One region of the Ancylobacter sp. genome, then DNA from elsewhere that is predicted to be linked to it. Evidence: riboswitches for the same ligand, from Rfam matches in the RefSeq annotation. Region 1 holds a riboswitch; each other region holds the start of a gene.
The links. Region 1 has a riboswitch for thiamine pyrophosphate ahead of thiO (glycine oxidase ThiO). Riboswitches for the same ligand answer to the same signal wherever they lie in the genome.
Positions count from the first base shown of each region.

Region 2: another riboswitch for thiamine pyrophosphate. It lies ahead of thiC (phosphomethylpyrimidine synthase ThiC); the one in region 1 lies ahead of thiO (glycine oxidase ThiO).
Region 3: another riboswitch for thiamine pyrophosphate. It lies ahead of ACQY76_RS13245 (ABC transporter substrate-binding protein); the one in region 1 lies ahead of thiO (glycine oxidase ThiO).

Region 1 is NZ_OZ257132.1:7,246-13,511, forward strand. Features, by position in the region: gene ACQY76_RS00035 (SulP family inorganic anion transporter) at 1-700, shown strand, start outside; gene ACQY76_RS00040 (YybH family protein) at 835-1,281, opposite strand; gene ACQY76_RS00045 (thiamine phosphate synthase) at 1,333-1,938, opposite strand; gene ACQY76_RS00050 (thiazole synthase) at 1,953-2,768, opposite strand; gene thiS (sulfur carrier protein ThiS) at 2,782-2,979, opposite strand; gene thiO (glycine oxidase ThiO) at 2,957-3,964, opposite strand; TPP riboswitch at 4,016-4,140, opposite strand; gene ACQY76_RS00065 (MHYT domain-containing protein) at 4,215-6,266, opposite strand, start outside.
Region 2 is NZ_OZ257132.1:291,532-297,797, forward strand. Features, by position in the region: gene ACQY76_RS01365 (sugar kinase) at 1-886, shown strand, start outside; gene ACQY76_RS01370 (cation diffusion facilitator family transporter) at 1,019-1,906, shown strand; gene ACQY76_RS01375 (lytic murein transglycosylase) at 2,079-3,314, opposite strand; TPP riboswitch at 3,438-3,565, shown strand; gene thiC (phosphomethylpyrimidine synthase ThiC) at 3,661-5,484, shown strand; gene ACQY76_RS01385 (NUDIX hydrolase) at 5,539-5,982, shown strand; gene oxlT (oxalate/formate MFS antiporter) at 6,088-6,266, opposite strand, start outside.
Region 3 is NZ_OZ257132.1:2,894,131-2,900,396, reverse strand. Features, by position in the region: gene ACQY76_RS13260 (universal stress protein) at 1-393, opposite strand, end outside; gene ACQY76_RS13255 (ABC transporter permease) at 546-1,298, shown strand; gene ACQY76_RS13250 (winged helix-turn-helix domain-containing protein) at 1,295-2,494, shown strand; TPP riboswitch at 2,731-2,847, shown strand; gene ACQY76_RS13245 (ABC transporter substrate-binding protein) at 2,923-3,867, shown strand; gene clcA (H(+)/Cl(-) exchange transporter ClcA) at 3,983-5,284, shown strand; gene ACQY76_RS13235 (ABC transporter ATP-binding protein/permease) at 5,287-6,266, opposite strand, start outside.

The DNA of each region.
Region 1 (6,266 bases):
CACCAGCAACATTGCCTCGGCGCTGATCGGCGGCATGGGTGGCTGCGCAATGATCGGCCAGTCGGTGATCAACGTCACCTCCGGCGGGCGCGGGCGGCTTTCCACCTTCGTGGCCGGCGCGTTCCTGCTGTTCCTGATCCTTGTCCTCGACGACCTCGTGCGCATCATCCCGATGGCGGCGCTGGTGGCGGTAATGATCATGGTGTCGATCGGCACCTTCTCCTGGCGCTCGATCCTCGATCTGCGCACCAACCCGCGTTCCTCCTCGCTGGTGATGCTGGCGACCGTGTTCACCGTGGTGGCAACGCATGATCTCGCCATCGGCGTGCTGGTGGGCGTGCTGCTGTCGGGCGTCTTCTTCGCCGGCAAGGTCTCGCAGCTGGTGGCGGTCGGCGCGCATGTCGACGAAGCCGCGGGCCGCGTCACCTATGTCGTCAACGGCCAGATCTTTTTCGCCTCGGCCGAGACATTCCTGGGCGGCTTCGACTTCGACCGGCTGGCGCGCGCGGTGGTCATCGACCTCACCCACGCCCATTTCTGGGACATCACAGCGGTCGGCGCACTGGACAAGGCGGTGATGAAGTTCCGCAAGGCCGGCGCCTCGGTCGAGGTGCTCGGCCTCAACGAGGCGAGCGCGACCATGGTCGACCGCTTCGCCACCCACGACAAGGCGACAGCCGCCGCGCCAGCCCGGCACTGAGGGAGCGCGGTGCGGGCAGGAATTCCCACGGGCCGGGGGTCGTCCGCTTCGTTAGGCGTCGGACGGGAGCGAATAATGCGCGCCCCGCCGGAAAAGATAAAAGTCCTGGCGCTCCTGCGCCGGCGCCGCGCGGCTCAGTCCTCCTCATAGGCCATGTAGCGGACGATCCGCCACTTGCCGTCGCCCTCCTTACGGAAGACATCCATTCCCGGCTCGACACTCTTCACGTCGCCCGGCGAGATGGTCAGCGTCCAGGTGAGGCGAACGACGGCGAGGTCGCCCTCCACGATCACTTCCTTGATGTCGGCGGCGTAGTGGAAGCGGCGCGCGCTGTCGCTGAGCGCCTTCTCGATTAACGCGCAGCGGGTGGCGTAGTCCGCCTCCCCCTGCCCGCGATAGTCCGAGACGAGCGTGCGGGAAAACAGGTCGCAGGCGGAAGCTACGTCGCCGCTGTTGAACGCATGGGTCCAGGCGGCGAGCCGCGACCGGATGTCGTCCTCCGCGCTGTTCCCGGACACCGCCGGCACCGCCAAGGACAAGGCCGCCACCGAGGCGAGCATCAGTCCCGCGAAACGTCCCATGGGCGGCCCCAGTTGCAGCCGGGACAGTATATCCCGCCGCACAAGAGCGCATCACGCCATTTCGCGCGTCTCCAGCACCCATTCGCGGGCGCGGGCCTCGGGGTTGTCGTTCAGCAGTACATCGGTGACCACAGCGAGGCTGTCGGCACCGGCCTGGCGCACTCCCGGCGCGCGCGCCAGGGAGAGGCCGCCAATGGCGACCAGCGGCAGGTCGCCGATGCGCGTCTTCCACTGGGTCACGCGGTCCAGTCCCTGCGGCGCCCACCGCATCTTCTTCAGGATGGTAGGATAGACGGGCCCGAGCGCGATATAGTCCGGCCGCGCCAGCAGCGCGGCTTCCAGCTCGGCCTCGTCATGGGTGCTAATGCCAAGCTTCAGCCCGGCGCGCCGCATGGCGGGAACGTCGGCTTCGGCGAGATCCTCTTGCCCGAGATGGACGAAGTCGCAGCCGAGCTCGATGGCGAGCTTCCAATAGTCATTGACGATGAGCTGCGCGCCGAAGCGCGCGCAGACCTCGCGGGCGGTGACGATCTCGCGCCGCAATTCGTCCTCTTCCAGTTCCTTGGCGCGCAGTTGCACCAGCTTCACGCCCTGCGGAAGCAGGCGCGGCAGCCAGGAGGCGCGGTCGACGATGAGGTAGAACGGATCGAGCTTCATGACTCACTCACTGATCAGGAGCCCAGAAAGGCTCGGCCCATGACGGGCGTCGAAGGCGCCGCCATGTCGCGCACCTCCATGGGATCGGCGATCACCGCCTCGCGCCCGGCGGCGATGGCGGCGGCGAAGGCACGGGCCATGCGGACGGGATCGCCGGCCTTGGCGACGGCGGTGTTCAGCAGCACGGCGTCATAACCCATCTCCATCGCCGCCGCCGCATGCGAGGGCAGGCCGACGCCGGCATCCACCACAAGCGGCACGCCGGGGAAATGGGCGCGCATGGAGCGCAGGCCATAGGGGTTGTTCAGGCCGCGGCCGGAGCCGATCGGCGCGCCCCACGGCATCAGCACCTCGCAGCCGGCGGAAATCAGCTTCTCAGCCACCACGAGGTCCTCGGTGGTATAGGGAAACACCTGGAAGCCGTCGCGGGTGAGAAGGCGCGCCGCCTCCACCAGCCCGAACACGTCGGGCTGCAGCGTGTCGTCCTCGCCAATCACCTCCAGCTTCACCCAGGGCGTGCCGAACAGCTCGCGCGCCATTTCGGCGGTGGTGACGGCTTCCTTCACCGTCTTGCAGCCGGCAGTATTGGGCAGCACCTTCACGCCGAGGTCGCGGATCAGCTGCCAGAAACTCTGGCCCGATTTCGCCACGCCTGATTCACGCCGCAGCGAGACGGTGACGATCTCCGTGCCCGAGGCGCGGATCGCTTCCGCAAGGATCGCCGGCGAAGGGTATTGCGCCGTGCCCAGCAGCAGGCGCGAGGTCACATCAGTGCCGTAGAACGTCACCGGATCCGCCAGCTTTGCCGTCTTGTCGGTCATCGCATCCATGACAGCCTCTCCGTCATCCCCCCTGCATGGGGGCAAGAATTTCCACCCGGTCGCCATCGGCGATGGGGGTCGCCTCGCGCCGTGCGGCGCGCACCATGTCGCCATTCACCGCCGTCGCGACGATGGCGTCGGTCAGTTCAAGCTCGGCCAGAAGGCCGGCCAGCGTGCCGGCCCGCGTATCGGCCGGCTCACCATTCACGATGATCTTCATCCATCACCTCCGGGAAATGGGCCCCGTCGAACGCGACCTCCGCCGCGCGGCGCGCCAGCGCGGGCGCCGCCAGGAATCCGTGCCGGTACAGACCGTTGACATAGAGTGTGTTGCCGCGCCTGCGCAGGCGCGGCAAATTATCGGGAAAGGCCGGGCGCACATCCGCCCCGATCTCGACGATCTCCGCCTCGCCGAAAGCCGGGTGCAGCGCATAGGCGGCGCCAAGCAGTTCCAGCATCGAACGCCCGGTGACGCGGCCGCGCTCGTCATTCTCGATCGATGTGGCGCCGATCATGAAATGCCCGTCGCCGCGCGGGACGATATAGACCGGAATGCGCGGGTGCAGCAGGCGCACCGGGCGCTTGAGGCTGATCTCGGTGGAATAGAGCACCAGCATCTCGCCCTTCACCCCCCGCAGATCAGCGAGGGTGTCGCGTGCGGCCAGTCCGCGGCAGTCGACCACAAGGTCGGCGGGGGCGGCATCGGCGTCCTCCAACCCTTCCGACTCGTAGCGGAGGGTCACGCCGTGGTCGTCAACCAGCCGACGGGTCAGCGCCGCCAGAGCCTTGCGCGGCTCAAGATGCGCTTCCGTCGGGAAGAACAGCCCCTGGTCGAAGCGTCCGTCGAGATCGGGTTCTAGGGCAGCGATGCCGGCACCATCGATCCATTCGAAGTTCGAGGTCCGCCGGGCGAAGCGGCGCAGATCCGGCAGATCGCGCGGCGGCGCCAGCACCAAGCTGCCCTCGGCAGGCACGTCGGGCACCGCCTCGCGCCAGTATTGCAGCGATTCAAGACCCAGATCGACGATGATCGGCTCGGCACTCTCCCGCTCGCACCACGGCGCCAGCATGCCGCCAGCATACCAGGAGCATCCCTGCCCGGACCCTGCCTTCCGCTCGACGATGGTCACCTTGGCGCCGCGCCGGGCGAAAGCGTGGGCACAGGTGAGACCCGCGACGCCGGCGCCGACTATTTTCACACGCATGGCATTCGCCGCCGGACGGGCGGGCGCTGGGTCGGCCGATTCACGTTGCAGGGGAAACATGCACTCCCTCCCTCCGCCAGTTTCAACTGGATCAGGTTCGAAGGGTCGCCATGCCGCGCACACTCTGCGCGCCGATAGCCTCTCAGCCTCCTGACGAGGCTCCCCCGGACGCTTTGGATATAGTCATTCAGCCGGCGAATGTCACCGGCGGTCCACAATATTCCGGTCGGCCCGCCAGCGGGTCGGCGCTTTAGCCGCGACGGGGCATCGGCACCACATTGTCGGGCACCTTGCGGGTGGCGGCAGCAATCGCGCGCCGCAGCATTTCCCGGCTGAAGGGCTTGCCGAGGCGCGGCATGCCCGCCTTGGCGTCGGCCGGCAACTCGGCATAGCCGGTGCCGAGGATGAGCGGCAGGCCTGGCCAGCGCTCGTCGATCACCGCCGCCATCTGCACGCCGGTCATGCCTGGCATGGCCTGATCGGTCAGCACGACGTCGAAGGTAGCGCCGCCTTCCAGCAGGCCCAGTGCCTCCCGGGCGGACGAAGCCTCCGTCACCACGCAGCCGAGATCCTCCAGCATCGCGCCGGTGGCCGACAGCACCAGCGGATCATCGTCGACAACAAGCACACGCTGCGCCCCGGCGTCCCCGACGGGCACGCCATCCTCCTCGACCGCGGCTTCGGGTGCCGCCGCGCTGCGGGCCCCTTCGGCAACAGGGAGGTAGATCGTGGCGATCGTGCCCTTGCCGGCCTTGCTCTCCAGCCCCAGCTTGCCGCCCGATTGCGCCGCCAGCCCGTGCACCATGGCGAGGCCAAGTCCGGTGCCCTTGCCCACCCCCTTGGTGGTGAAGAAGGGTTCCGTCGCGCGGGCAAGCGTCTCCGCATCCATGCCGCTGCCGCTGTCGCTGATCGACAGGCAGAAATAGTGACCCGGCTTGAGCCGACCCGGCTCCCCGACCCCGTCCGCATCCGGCGGGGCGACGATTTCCTCGCGGGCGGCAACGGTGATGACGCCGCCATCCGGCATCGCGTCGCGCGCGTTGACGGCGAGGTTGAGCAGGGCCAGTTCGAGCTGGTTGGCGTCCACTCGCGCGCAGGGAAGGCCGAGCGGGAAGCGCGTTTCTATGCGCACGCTCGGGCCAATCGAGCGGCGCATCATGTCGGCCATGCCCAGCACAAGCTCGGGTATGTCTACCGGGGCGGGCTTGAGGTCCTGCCGGCGGGCGAAGGCCAGCATGCGCTGGGTCAACGCCGCGCCGCGCTGCGCGGCCTGCTGAGCATTTCCGAGCAACAGACGCAGCCGAGGATCGTCCGGCGCCCGCTTGGCGGCGAGTTCCAGATTGCCGAGGACCACGGCGAGAAGATTGTTGAAGTCATGCGCGATGCCACCGGTGAGCTGGCCCACCGCTTCCAGCTTCTGCGCCTGCCGCAGCGCCTCTTCGGTCGCGCGGCGTTCCGTGACGTCGACCAGACCGCACAGCGTCATGGTGAGGTTACCGGCGGCGTCCTTCTCGGCGATGGCGGAGAGGATGCAGTCGAGCACATGCCCGTCCTTGGCCAGCAGCGTATACTCGGCCTCGCGCAGTTCGCCGGTTTCGAGCAGGCGCGGCCAGTGTTCTTCGCGGCGACGGCGTGCCGAATCCGCGGTCATGAAATCCGTCAGAGGACGCCCGACGACTTCGTCGCGCTCATAGCCGAGCAGGCTCAGCCAACGGTCGCTCACCTGCGCAATATGGCCATCAGGGCCAAGAGAATGCAGCGGCAGCGGCGTGCGGCGGTAGAGGTTGCGGTAACGCTCCTCGCTCTCGCGCCAAAGGCCCGCCTCGCGTTCGGAGAGCACGGCGAAGCGCCTGTCATAGGCGGCGGCCAGAAGCATCGCGACGAATATGGCGAAGGTCGCCGCCGTCACCACCGCCACCAGCGCGCCATTGCCGATGCCGCCGGCAGAAGCAGCCAGGGCCGTGTCGCGGGCGTCGCTATGGCCGGCGAAGGTCACGCCCATCATCGCCACATAGTGCATGGCGGCGATGCCGAAGCCGAGCGCCAGCGCGGCGATGAGGCGCTGGGGCACGTTGTGGCGGCGGAAGGCCAGCCACAAGGCAATCGTTGATGCGGCGACGGCCAGCACGATGGCGGCGCCGACATAGATCATGTCATGCGACATCCTTCCGGGCATCTGCATGGCCGCCATGCCGGTGTAGTGCATTCCGACAACGCCGAGCCCCATGAAGATGCCCGAGAGAAGGATTCCGTCCAGCCCCACCGCAGCGCGGCCGGCCGCCCACAGCGCGACACCGGTGGC
Region 2 (6,266 bases), 280 kb from region 1:
CGAAGTCATGGTCGAACTGGCACGCGGCGCTGACGGGCGCTTCGGCCAGTCGATCGGCGGCGACACGTTCAACACCGCCGTCTATCTCTCCCGGGCCGGCGTCGAGACGGCCTATGCCACGGCACTGGGCGACGACCCCTACTCCGATTCCATCCGCGCCTCCGCCGAGGCCGAGGGCATCGACACCCGGCTGATGGCGCGGGTGCCCGGTCGCACGGCAGGGCTTTACCTCATCGACACCGATGCGATGGGCGAGCGCAGCTTTACCTATTGGCGCGAGAACGCGCCGGCACGCGAGTTGTTCGAGCTGGCGGGCTGGGAGGCGCTGTGCGAGCAGCTGATCGAGGCCAACCTCGTCTACCTCTCCGGCATCACCCTCTCGCTCTATTCCAATGCCGGGCTCGGGCGGCTGCTGGCGACGCTGGAATTCGCGCGTGAACGCGGCACGCGCATCGTCTTCGATGGCAATTTCCGCCCACGCAACTGGCAGGGTGATGTCGCCCGCGCCCGCGCGGTCTACGCCCAGGCACTCAAGCGCAGCTCCATCGCCCTGCCCACCTTCGAGGACGAAGCCATGCTGTGGGGCGACGGATCACCGACCGCCACCGCCGAGCGCCTCGCCACCTTCGGTGTGCAGGAGATCGTGGTGAAGAACGGCGCCGAGGGCGCGCTGGTGGTCAGCGGCGGCGCGGCGCAGCTCGTCCCCATTCCTCAGCCGGTGGACGCCATCGACACCACGGCGGCAGGCGACAGCTTCAACGCCGCCTATCTCGCCGCGCGACTGGCCGGCGAGGCGCCCGCCGCCGCCGCCGAGGCCGGCCACCATCTCGCCGGCCGCGTCATCCGGCATCGCGGGGCGATCCTGCCGCGCCACGCCAATGCCTGATCCACACGTCAAGCGCAGGTGCGAACGCTTCTGCGAATGACTTGCAAGTCATTGCGCATGCTTGCTTTTTCTGAAGTGAGCGACTAATCGCTGCGGCATCGGGCGCGCGGCGCCGAAACGGATACGGCGCCGATGGCTCACTCCTCGCGAATCGCATTGATCAATGTCGGCATCAGCCTTGTTGTGCTGGGGCTGAAATATCTCGCTTATCTGCTCACCGGCAGCGTGGCGCTGTATTCCGACGCGCTGGAAAGCATCGTCAATGTCGCCACCGCCATCACGGCGGTGCTCGCATTGCGCGTCAGCGCCAAGCCGGCCGATGCGGCGCACCCCTATGGCTATGCAAAGGCGGAGTATTTCTCCGCCGTCATCGTCGGCGTGCTCATCGTCGTCGCGGCCATCACCATCTTCCGCGAGGTTTATCTGGGCTGGCTTTCGCCGCATGCCTTCGATGCGTCGCCCAAGGGCCTCGCCATCAACGCCCTCGCCACCGTGATCAACGGCGTGTGGTGCGCGGTGCTGATCCGCGAGGGCCGCCGCTCCCGCTCGCCGGCGCTGGCCGCCGATGGCCGCCATCTGCTGACCGATGTCATCTCCTCGGCGGGCGTGCTGCTGGGCGTCGTGCTGGCCGCGCTCTCGGGCTGGGATAAGCTTGACCTCGTCCTCGCCGGGCTGGTCGCCCTCAACATCCTGTGGTCCGGCTGGTCGGTGCTGAAGGAGAGCGTTGGCGGGCTGATGGACCAGGCCGTGCCGGCCGACACGCTGGAGCGCATCCGCAAGCGCATCGCCGCCGAGGCGACCGGCGCGATCGAGGCGCACGACCTGCGGACCCGGCAGGCCGGCCGCATGATCTTCGTCGACTTCCACCTCGTCGTCCCCGGCGACATGCCGGTGAGCCAGGCCCATGCCATCTGCGACCGCATCGAAGACGCGCTGGAGGCCGAGGTCGCCGACATCCTCGTCAACATCCATGTCGAGCCGGAAGTGAAGGCCAAGCAGCAGGGCGTGCCTGTGCTGTAGAGGCTGACGGTTGGTCTGCCCTGCCGGCGAACGCTACCCCCCGCGCCGTTATCCCGCCCAGTCGCCGTCATCCCCGGGGTTTGACCCGAGGAACGAGGTTTTCGGCGCGAGGAAGAATGGCGTGGAGGACCGGGTCAAGCCCGGCCGTGACGTCGATCTGCCGGAAAAAGAATCACTTGCCCGCGCGCAGCGCCGCCACCAGTTCCGGCGTCGGGTAGGAATCGGCCGGCATGCCGAGCCGCATCTGCTCCACCTTGATCGCCTGCCGCGTCGCCGCGCCGATAATGCCGTCGACGCGCCCGACATGATGCCCGCGCGCATTCAGCAGCGTCTGCAGATCCTTCGCCTGCGCCATGGAGAGCACCGGGATCTTGTCGCCCTGCCCGCGATTGAACGGCCCCGCCCCGGCAACACGCGAGGCGAGATAGGCGGCGGAGGTGGCGTAGGTGAGCGAGTTGTTCCACTCGGTGAACACGTCGAAATTGGGATAGACGAGGAAGGCCGGCCCGAAGCGCCCCATGGGCAGCAGCAGCGAGGCCGGCAGTTGGTCGGCGGGAAGCTGCCCGCCGCCGGCCCGCACCACGCCCATGCGCGCCCATTGCGACCGGGGGATCTTGATCGAGAGATCCGCCTGGTCCCAGGGCAGGTTTGCCGGCACCCGCACCTCCTCCAGCCAGGGCTGTCCGGCCTTCCAGCCCAGGGCCTGGATGTAGTTCGCCGCCGAGGCCAGCGCGTCGGGGGCGGAGCGGATCAGGTCGACCCGGCCGTCGCCGTCGAAGTCGACGCCGTAATTGAGATAATGGTCGGGCAGGAACTGGAACTGGCCGAGCTCGCCGGCCCAAGGCCCGCGCATGGTCTGCGTGGTCAGGTCGCCGCGGTCGATGATCTTCAGCGCCGCCATCAACTGGGTGCGGAACATGTCCGAGCGCCGGCAATCCCACGCCAGCGAGGCCACCGAGCGGATCGTCTGCTTGTCGCCCATGAAGGCGCCGAAATCGGTCTCGAGCCCCCAGAAGGCGACCAGCACCGCGCCCGGCACGCCGAAGCGCTGCTCGATCCGGCTGAACAGATCGGGATTGCCCTGGATCTTCTGCCGCCCCTGCTGGATGCGGTAATTGGCGACCATGCGGTCGGAGAACTGGAAGAAGCTCTGCCCGAACACCTTCTGCCCGCGATCGGTGCCGACGATGTCGGGGGCGTAGGTCACGCCGTTGAGCGCCGCCGCCACCGTGCGCGGCGAGACGCCCTGCGCCACCGCCTGCTGCTTGAAGCCGGCCAGCCACGCATCGAAGCCGGCTCCCGAGGTGCCACAGTTCTGCTGCGCCATGGCGCCGGTGGCAAAGGCGAAGGGCGCGGCAAGCGCCGCCAGTATGGCAATCCTGCCAAGCGATGTGGTCAAGCTGGGCATGGCACTCTCCGGTGTCTCGTTCTGCAATCTAGCGCGTGGCTCAGCAATCTACAGGAAATACGGCGGCGGCAGGGTGACGGATCGCACCGGATTTGACCCGGCACCGACTTTCGTCAAAGATCAACACGTTCCAAGGGGAGCCCCGCTAGGGGGCTGAGAGAGCGCCGGCCACGCCGAAAGGCAAGGCAACGCGATGACCCTTCGAACCTGATCCGGGTCATGCCGGCGAAGGGATCGGAACCGAATGGCGTCGCCACCCCGCGCTTGTCGCGCCGGACAGGCGCCGCCATCCTTCCCCAACGTCAAATACCCGGGTCTCCCCAACCTCTGGTTCTGGAGATCCACAATGACGACCAAAAACCCCGAAAGCCCTGCCATCGGCGTCGCCACCGGCGCCATCCCCGGCTCGCGCCGCATCTATGCCGAATGCCCGGCGCGCGGCTTTCGCGTGCCGTTCCGCGAAATCCTGCTGCACCCCTCGGCCGGCGAGCCCAATCTGGCGGTCTATGATGCCTCCGGCCCCTATACGGATGAGAACGCCGCCATCGACATCGCATCGGGCCTCGCGCGCCCGCGCGACGCCTGGGTGCGCGGGCGCGCCGACGTTGAAGAGTATGCCGGCCGCCTGGTGAAGCCGGAAGACAACGGCCATGTGCCCGCCGACAGGCTGGTGGCGCCCTTCCCCGTTCACCGCCGGCCGCTGCGGGCGAAGGCCGGCGCGGTGACGCAGATGGCCTATGCGAGAGCCGGCATCGTCACGGCGGAGATGGAATATGTCGCCCTGCGCGAGAATGGCCTGCGCGAGCGGATGCACGACCTCATCCGCGACGGCGAGGATTTCGGCGCCGCCATCCCCGATATGGTGACGCCGGAATTCGTGCGCGACGAGGTGGCGCGCGGGCGGGCGGTCATCCCCGCCAACATCAACCATGGCGAGTTGGAGCCGATGGCCATCGGGCGCAACTTCCTCGTCAAGATCAACGCCAATATCGGCAATTCCGCCGTCACCTCCTCCGTCGCCGAGGAGGTTGACAAGATGGTGTGGGCCATTCGCTGGGGCGCTGACACGGTGATGGACCTCTCCACCGGGCGCAACATCCACAACATCCGCGACTGGATCGTGCGCAATTCGCCGGTGCCCATCGGTACCGTGCCGATCTACCAGGCGCTGGAGAAGGTGGGCGGCATCGCCGAGGACCTCACCTGGGAGGTGTTCCGCGACACGCTGGTCGAGCAGGCCGAGCAGGGCGTCGACTATTTCACCATCCATGCCGGCGTGCGCCTGCCCTATGTGCCGCTCACCGCCAACCGGGTGACCGGCATCGTCTCGCGCGGCGGTTCCATCATGGCGAAATGGTGCCTCGCCCATCACCGCGAGAGCTTCCTCTATGAACGCTTCGAGGACATATGCGAGATCATGCGCGCCTATGACGTCACCTTCTCGCTCGGCGACGGGCTGCGCCCCGGCTCCATAGCCGACGCCAATGACGCGGCGCAGTTCGCGGAGCTGGAGACGTTGGGAGAACTCACGCAGATCGCGTGGAAGCACGATTGCCAGGTCATCATCGAGGGGCCCGGGCATGTGCCGATGCACAAGATCAAGGCCAACATGGACAAGCAGCTCGCCACCTGCGGCGAGGCGCCGTTCTATACGCTCGGGCCACTGACCACCGACATCGCTCCCGGCTACGACCACATCACCAGCGCCATCGGTGCGGCGATGATCGGCTGGTTCGGCACCGCCATGCTCTGCTACGTCACGCCGAAGGAGCATCTCGGCCTGCCCAACCGCGACGACGTGAAGACCGGCGTCATCACCTACAAGATCGCCGCCCACGCGGCCGATCTCGCCAAGGGCCACCCGCTGGCGCGCGCCTGGGACGATGCGCTCTCGCGCGCCCGCTTCGAGTTCCGCTGGCAGGACCAGTTCAGCCTGGCGCTCGACCCGGACACCGCCATGGCCTTCCATGACGAGACCATGCCGAAGGAGGCGCACAAGCTGGCGCATTTCTGCTCGATGTGCGGGCCTAAATTCTGCTCGATGAAGATCAGCCACGAAATCCGCGACACCGCCCGGCAGGCCGAGAACGTGCGGGGGATGGAAGACATGGCGGAACGCTTCCGCAGCGGCGGCGGGCAGATCTATCGCGACGCCACAGCGGCGGAGTAGGTTCGGTGCGCGGCAGGCCCACCCCTGCCGCGCCCCTTCAGGAGCACCGACTGAATGAATGCGCCGTCCTCTGCCCGCCCTACCGTCGCCGTGCTGGCCCTCGTCGAACGCGCGGGGGAGGTGCTGCTGGTGCGCCGCGCCAATCCGCCGGATCAGGGCCTGTGGGGGTTTCCCGGCGGCCGGGTGGAGCCGGGCGAGACGCATCTCGACGCGGCACTGCGCGAACTGCACGAGGAAACCGGCATTGCGGCCGACACGCCGCGCCTGCTCACCGTGCTCGACTTCATCCAGCACAATGATGCCGGCACTCTCGCCCACCATTTCGCGATGATCGCGGTGCTTTGCCGCTGGCGCGCCGGCGAGGCGGTGGCGGCCGACGACGCGCTGGAGGCACGCTGGTTCGACCAGCCGGCGCTCGCCGTGCTCGGCCCGCTCGCCAGCCTGAAGGTCGAATACCTCGCCGATCTCGCGCTGGCTCTGCCGGCCGACGCCGGCTGAAATCCGTCTCCAAAACGAAAAGGGGGCCCGCAAGGGCCCCCAGATCGTACAGGTAACGCTATGGCGTGCGTTCCGTCCGGCGGCCGGAGGGGCCGCCGATCGGGGTCAGGCATGCGCCGAGGCGGTGGTGGTCTTTTCCACCGCAGGCGGCATGGCGGCGGAACGCGCCACATGCGCCTTGAGGGTGCGCGGCAGAACCGCGATCGCCAGGAAGGCCGCGAACAGGTCCATGGCGGCAACCGTGTAGAGCACGGTCGACCAGGTGCCGGTCGCTTCCATCAGCA
Region 3 (6,266 bases), 1.9 Mb from region 1:
CTCGGTGATGACCTCCTCGGCGCCCATCCGGTCCGGGTCGGCCTGGTTGACGATGGTGAGGTCGTAAAGGCGGGCCATCACGCCGATCTGCTCGGCGGCGCCGCCGGGGGTGCCGTCGATCAGCCGGACCTCGCCCGACAGGCCGAGCGAGCGCGCCGCCTCGCCGAAGCGCTCGACCGAGGTCTTGGCCTGGCGCTGGCTCTCTTCGCGCTGCGACTCGATGAAATCGGTGGAGAATGCTTCCGTATAGACCGGCGGCACGTCGATCTCGTAGCTGACGGCGATGCCGGTCAGGTGCGCGCCGAGCGCGGCGGCGGCGGAAACCGCGTAATCCACGGCGACGTCTTCGCCGTCTGTTCCCACGCGAAGGCTGACGAGAATGTCCTTGATCATCTGGGTTCCTCCCCTGTTTCCGCTCGAAACTTTTTTCGACGCCATGAAGGGGCACGGCGTTGATGGTCGTCAAGCCTCTCCAGGCCGGCACAAGCGTCGCGCATTTGCCGGCTGGCGGCTATAAGTGCTGCAACGCATGCAGGATTCTCCCCATGGCCGCCACCGGGCGCGCGCTTGCCGTCACTCTCGTTCTGCTGGGGCTGTGGGAAGGCGCGGTGCGCCTGCTCGCGGTGCCCGCCTACATCTTGCCCGGCCCGCTGCGCATCGGCATGACGGCGTGGAACAATGCCGGCGTGCTGGCCCACAATGCCAGCATCACGCTGGGGGAGATGCTGCTCGGGCTGCTGTGCGGCTCGTTGCTGGGCATCGCCTGCGCGCTGGCCATGGCCGCCTCGCCGCTGGCGCGCCGCGCCATGCGCCCGGTGCTGCTGGTGGCGCAGGCGCTGCCGGTGTTTGCCATCGCGCCGCTGCTGGTCATCTGGTTCGGCTTCGGCCTCGCCTCGAAGATCGTGATGGCGAGCCTCATCATCTTCTTCCCCGTCGCCTCGGCCTTTCATGACGGGCTGGCGCGCACCGAGCAGGGCCTCGTCGACCTCGCGCGGCTCGGCGGGGCCGGTACGCTGAAGACGCTGCGCTTCATCCGCATTCCCGCCGCGCTGCCGTCGCTCGCCTCCGGCCTCAAGGTCGCCACCGCCGTCGCGCCCATCGGCGCGGTGGTGGGCGAATGGGTCGGCGCCTCGGCCGGGCTCGGCTACCTCATGATCTATTCCAACGCCCGCATGCAGACCGACATGGTGTTCGCCGCGCTCGCCGTGTTGCTCGCCATGGCGCTGATCCTGTTCACCCTGGTCGATCGCGGGCTGACGCGCCTGGTGCCCTGGGCGCCGGAGACCGCGCCGTCATGACCCTCAACCTCTCGAACGCCGACGCCCGGCGGGTCTTCCTGGCGAAGCAGGGCCTCAGCCGGCCGCGCGGCGCGCTCAGCAAGGCGGGGCTGCTGGAACTCATCGAGACGATCGGCTTCGTTCAGGTCGACAGCATTTCCACCGTCGAGCGGGCGCACCACCACATCCTGTTCGCCCGCAACCCGACCTACAAGCGCGCGCACCTCACCGCGCTGCTGGAGAAGGACGGCGCGCTGTTCGAGCACTGGACGCACGACGCCGCCATCATCCCCACCGCCTTCTATCCCTATTGGAAGCATCGCTTCGCGCGGGCCACGCAGACGCTAGCCGATCGCTGGCGCAGCTGGCACGAGAACGGCTTCGAGACCTATGTCGACCACGTGCTGGAGCGGGTGCGCACCGAAGGCCGGCTGATGGCCCGCGACTTCGAGCAGGACCCGGTCGCCGGCAAGCGCCCGCCCGGCGGCTGGTGGAACTGGCACCCGGAAAAGACCGCTCTGGAATATCACTGGCGCACCGGCGCACTCGCCATTGCCGGGCGCGAAGGCTTCCAGAAGGTCTACGACCTCACCGCGCGCGTGATCCCCGCCCGCCATCTCGACGCCGAGGTGAGTGCGGAAGCCTTCGTCGACTGGGCCTGCACCTCGGCGCTGGAGCGGCTCGGCTTCGCCACGTCCGGCGAGATCGCCGCGTTCTGGGACCTCGTCTCGCCGGAGGAGGCCAAGGCGTGGGTCGCCGCGCAGGGCGACCGGCTGGAGCCCGTGCTGGTCGAGGGCGTCGAGGGCAAGCCCCGCGCCTCGCACGCCTTTGCCGGCAGCGCGGCGATTTTCGATTCGCTGCCGCCCCCGCCCGCCCGGCTGCGGGTGCTGAGCCCGTTCGACCCGCTGCTGCGCGACCGGGCCCGGGCGGAGCGGCTGTTCGGCTTCAGCTACCGCATCGAGGTGTTCGTGCCGGCGGAAAAGCGCGTCTATGGCTATTACGTCTTCCCGCTGCTGGAGGGCGACCGCATGGTCGGGCGCATCGACATGAAGGCGGACCGCAAGGCCGGCACGCTCGACGTGCGCCGCCTCTGGCTGGAGCCGGGGGTGCGCGCCTCGCAGGGCCGGCTCGACGCGCTGGACGCCGAACTCGCCCGCCTCGGCCGCTTCGCCGGGGTCGAGCGCACGGTGTATCTCGACGGCTGGCGGGGAGAGTAAGGCGCGGCGCCTCCCGGTTCCATGCGCCTCCCGGTTCCATGCGCCGTCATCCCGGACGACGCACCGCGTCGATCCGGGATCGCTGGACGCGCAGCATGGGCGCGCGGTCCCGGCTCTCCGCTTCGCTGCGGCCGGGATGACAACACGTTCTCTTCCGACCGATCCGGGATAGCTGGGCTATTAGAATCTCCCGGGCGCCACCCCATTTGCCCCTCCTTGCCGGCTCTGCTAGCCTCCGCCTGTCCGAGGGGTGTCCCGCCGGCCGCAAGGCTGAAGGGGCTGAGATGGCAGCCGCCAGACCCTTTGAACCTGATCCGGGTCATGCCGGCGAAGGGACGGAGCGACGGCGGGGCCTCACGCGGCGCGTGACTCCCGCGCCGGATTTCCCCCGAAAGCTCGCGCCGGGTCTCCAACTCTGGAGGAGATCCATGCTTAAGACCATCGCCGCCGCAGGCATCGCCTGCGCCCTCGCCTTCTCGGCCGCGCCCGCAAGCGCCGCCGACAAGCTCACCGTCCTGCTTGACTGGTATGTGAACCCCGACCATGCGCCGCTGATCCTGGCGCAGGAGAAGGGCTTCTTCAAAGCGCACGACCTCGACGTCGAGCTCGTCGCCCCGGCCGACCCGTCCGCGCCGCCGCGCCTTGTCGCCGCCGGGCAGGCCGAGATCGCGGTCAGCTACCAGCCCAGCCTCTATCTCTCGGTGAAGGAGGGCCTGCCGCTGGTGCGCTTCGGCACGCTGATCTCCACCCCGCTCACCGCGCTGGTGACGCTGAAGGACGGGCCCATCACCTCCATCGCCGACCTCAAGGGCAAGACGGTAGGCTACTCCGTCGCCGGGCTGGAGGATGCGCTGCTCGGCACCATGCTGGCGAGCGCCGGGCTGAAGCCCTCGGACGTGACGATGATCAACGTCAATTTCGCCCTCTCCCCCGCCCTTGTCGCCGGCAAGGTCGATGCGGTCATCGGCGCCTATCGCAATTTCGAGCTCACCCAGATCCGGCTGGAGGGCAAGGAAGGCCGCGCCTTCTTCCCCGAGGAGCACGGCGTGCCGGTGTTCGACGAGCTGATCTATGTCACCCACAAGGACAAGATCGGCGATCCCCGGCTGAAGCGCTTCCTCGCGGCGGTGGAGGACGCCACCATCTACATCCTCAACCATCCCGACGAGGCGTGGGGCCTGTTCGTCAAGGCCAACCCCAAGCTCGACGACGAGCTGAACCGTACCGCCTGGACCGACACGCTGCGCCGCTTCGCCCACGCGCCGGCGGCGCTGGACGCAGGCCGCTACGCCCGCTTCGGCGAGTTCATGAAAAGCCACGGCCTGATCGACACGGTCGAGCCGGTGTCGGTCTACGCGCCGACGCTGCCATAGGCGCCGCCGGACCTCATTGCCGGGCGGCGCCCGCGTGCACGGCGCCGCCCGGTCTTCCGATCCCCGCCCAGCGATGCTAACCGATGCGGGGCAGCTGGGACGCAGAGGGGCAGGCATGAGCAATGTGCCGTATCACGCGGTGGCGATTCTGGTGGGGGCCGTTGTCGGCCTGCTCGGCTCGGCCTTCCATGTCGGCGTCGAGAAGCTCACCGCCGCCTGGCCGGCCTATCTCGACACCGGCCTCGGGCTCGACGGCTTTCCCCTCTATGCCGCCGCCGCGCTGGTCGCCGCCGCGATGACGCTCGTCTCGCTCTGGCTGGTGCGCCGCTTCGCTCCCGAGGCGAGCGGTTCCGGCGTGCCGGAAATCGAAGGCGCGATGGAAGGGCTGCGCGAGGTGCGCTGGCATCGCGTGCTGCCGGTGAAGTTCGTCGCCGGCCTGCTCTCGCTGTCCTCCGGCATGGTGCTAGGGCGCGAGGGACCGACCATCCATATCGGCGCCTCGGTCGCCAAGGCAGCGTCCGACCTGATGAAATGGTCGGGCGAGGACATGCGCGGCCTGCTCGCCGCCGGCGGCGCGGCCGGCCTTGCCGCCGCCTTCAACGCACCGCTCGCCGCCGTGCTGTTCGTCATCGAGGAAACGCGGCGGCAGTTCCCCTATTCCTCGCGCACCTATATCGCCGTGGTGCTGGCCTCCATCGCCAGCGCCATCGTCACCGAATATCTCACCGGCGCCCGGCCCTACATGCTGCTGGAGGCCGCCACCATTCCCTATGGCTGGCTGCCGGCCTTCGTGGTGCTCGGCGGCATTCTCGGCGTGGCGGGTTTCGTCTTCAACCGCACGCTGGTCTGGTCGCTGGACCATGTGCGGCGGCTGGGCATGCGCACCTCGTTCTACATCTTCCCGACCTTTGTCGGCCTGACGGTGGGCGTCTTGATGTTCGTGCGGCCGGAGGCGACGCAGGGCGGCGAATTGCTGGCGGTGCAGCTCACCCGCGAGAACCTGCCGCTGGCCATGCTGGTCTTCGTGGTGCTGCTGCGCTTCGTCATGACCATGGCGAGCTATTCCACCGGCGTCGCCGGCGGCATCTTCGCGCCTATCCTGGCGCTCGCGACCACCATCGGGCTTTGCTACGGCACCACGCTCGACCTGTTCTTCACCCTGCCGGACCAGGCGCACACCACCTTCGCCATCGCCGCCATGGGCGGGCTGTTCGCCGCCACCATCGGCGCGCCGCTGGTCGGCATGGTGCTGGTGCTGGAGCTGACCAGCGCCTATGCGGTGCTGGTGCCTGTCATGATCTGCGCCATCTTCGCGCACATGGTGTTCCTGGCGCTGGGCGGGCGGCCGATCTACGAGATCCTGCTGGAGCGCACACTGGCCATCGAGGCGGAGGCCCGCGCCGCCGCCTCGCGCTAGGTTCAATCGGCGGAGGCCGTCGCAAGGTCCACCAGCCGCGCCGGGCCGTTGCCCTCGCGGCTCAGCACCATTTGCCGCTCGTGCTGCTCGATCAGGGTGGAGCGGTGGCCGATGGAGAGCAGGGCGGTCTGCGGCAGCCTTTCGCGCAGCAGCCGGTAGAGCGCCGCCTCGCTGGCCTCGTCGAGCGCCGAGGTGGCCTCGTCCAGCATGAGCACGTCCGGCTTCACCAGCAGCGCACGCGCCACGGCAAGGCGCTGCTGCTCTCCACCCGACAACACCGAGGCCCAGGGTGCGCTCTCGTCCAGCCGCCCTGCAAGGGCGGGAAGCCCCACCGCCTCCAGCGCCTCGCGCAGCTCCTCGTCGCCAAACATCTCCAGCGGGTCGGGGTAGGCCAGCGCGCCGCGCAGCGTGCCGACGGGCAGATAGGGCCGCTGCGGCAGGGTCAGCACCCGCGCGTCGGGCGCCACCGCCACCTCGCCATGGCCATGCGGCCAGATGCCGGCAATGGCGCGCAGCAGCGTGCTCTTGCCGCTGCCCGAGGGGCCGGAGAGCAGCACGCGCTCGCCACGCGCCAGATCGAGCGCCGCCACGTCCAGCAGCGCCCGCCCGTCCGGCAGGCGAACCTCCATGGCGCGGACCGCCAGCGGCGCGGCGCCGGTCGCCGGCACGCGGTGGAAATCGCTGCGCAGCGCCTCGGCCTGCGTCACCATGACGGACTTCTCGAAGCCGACGAGCCGGTCGACCACCGATTTCCATTCGGCCAGCGTCGTATAGGCGTTGATGAAGAAAGAGAATGAGCCCTGCACCTGGCCGAAGGCGGAGCCGGTCTGCATCATCTGGCCGAGCGGGATCGCGCCGCTGAAATAGGCCGGTGCCACAACGATAAAGGGAAAGATGTTCGAAAGCTGGCCATAGCCGGCGGTGAACCAGGTCAGCCGCTTCTGCGCGATCATGATGCCCCAGTAATTGTGCACGACATAGC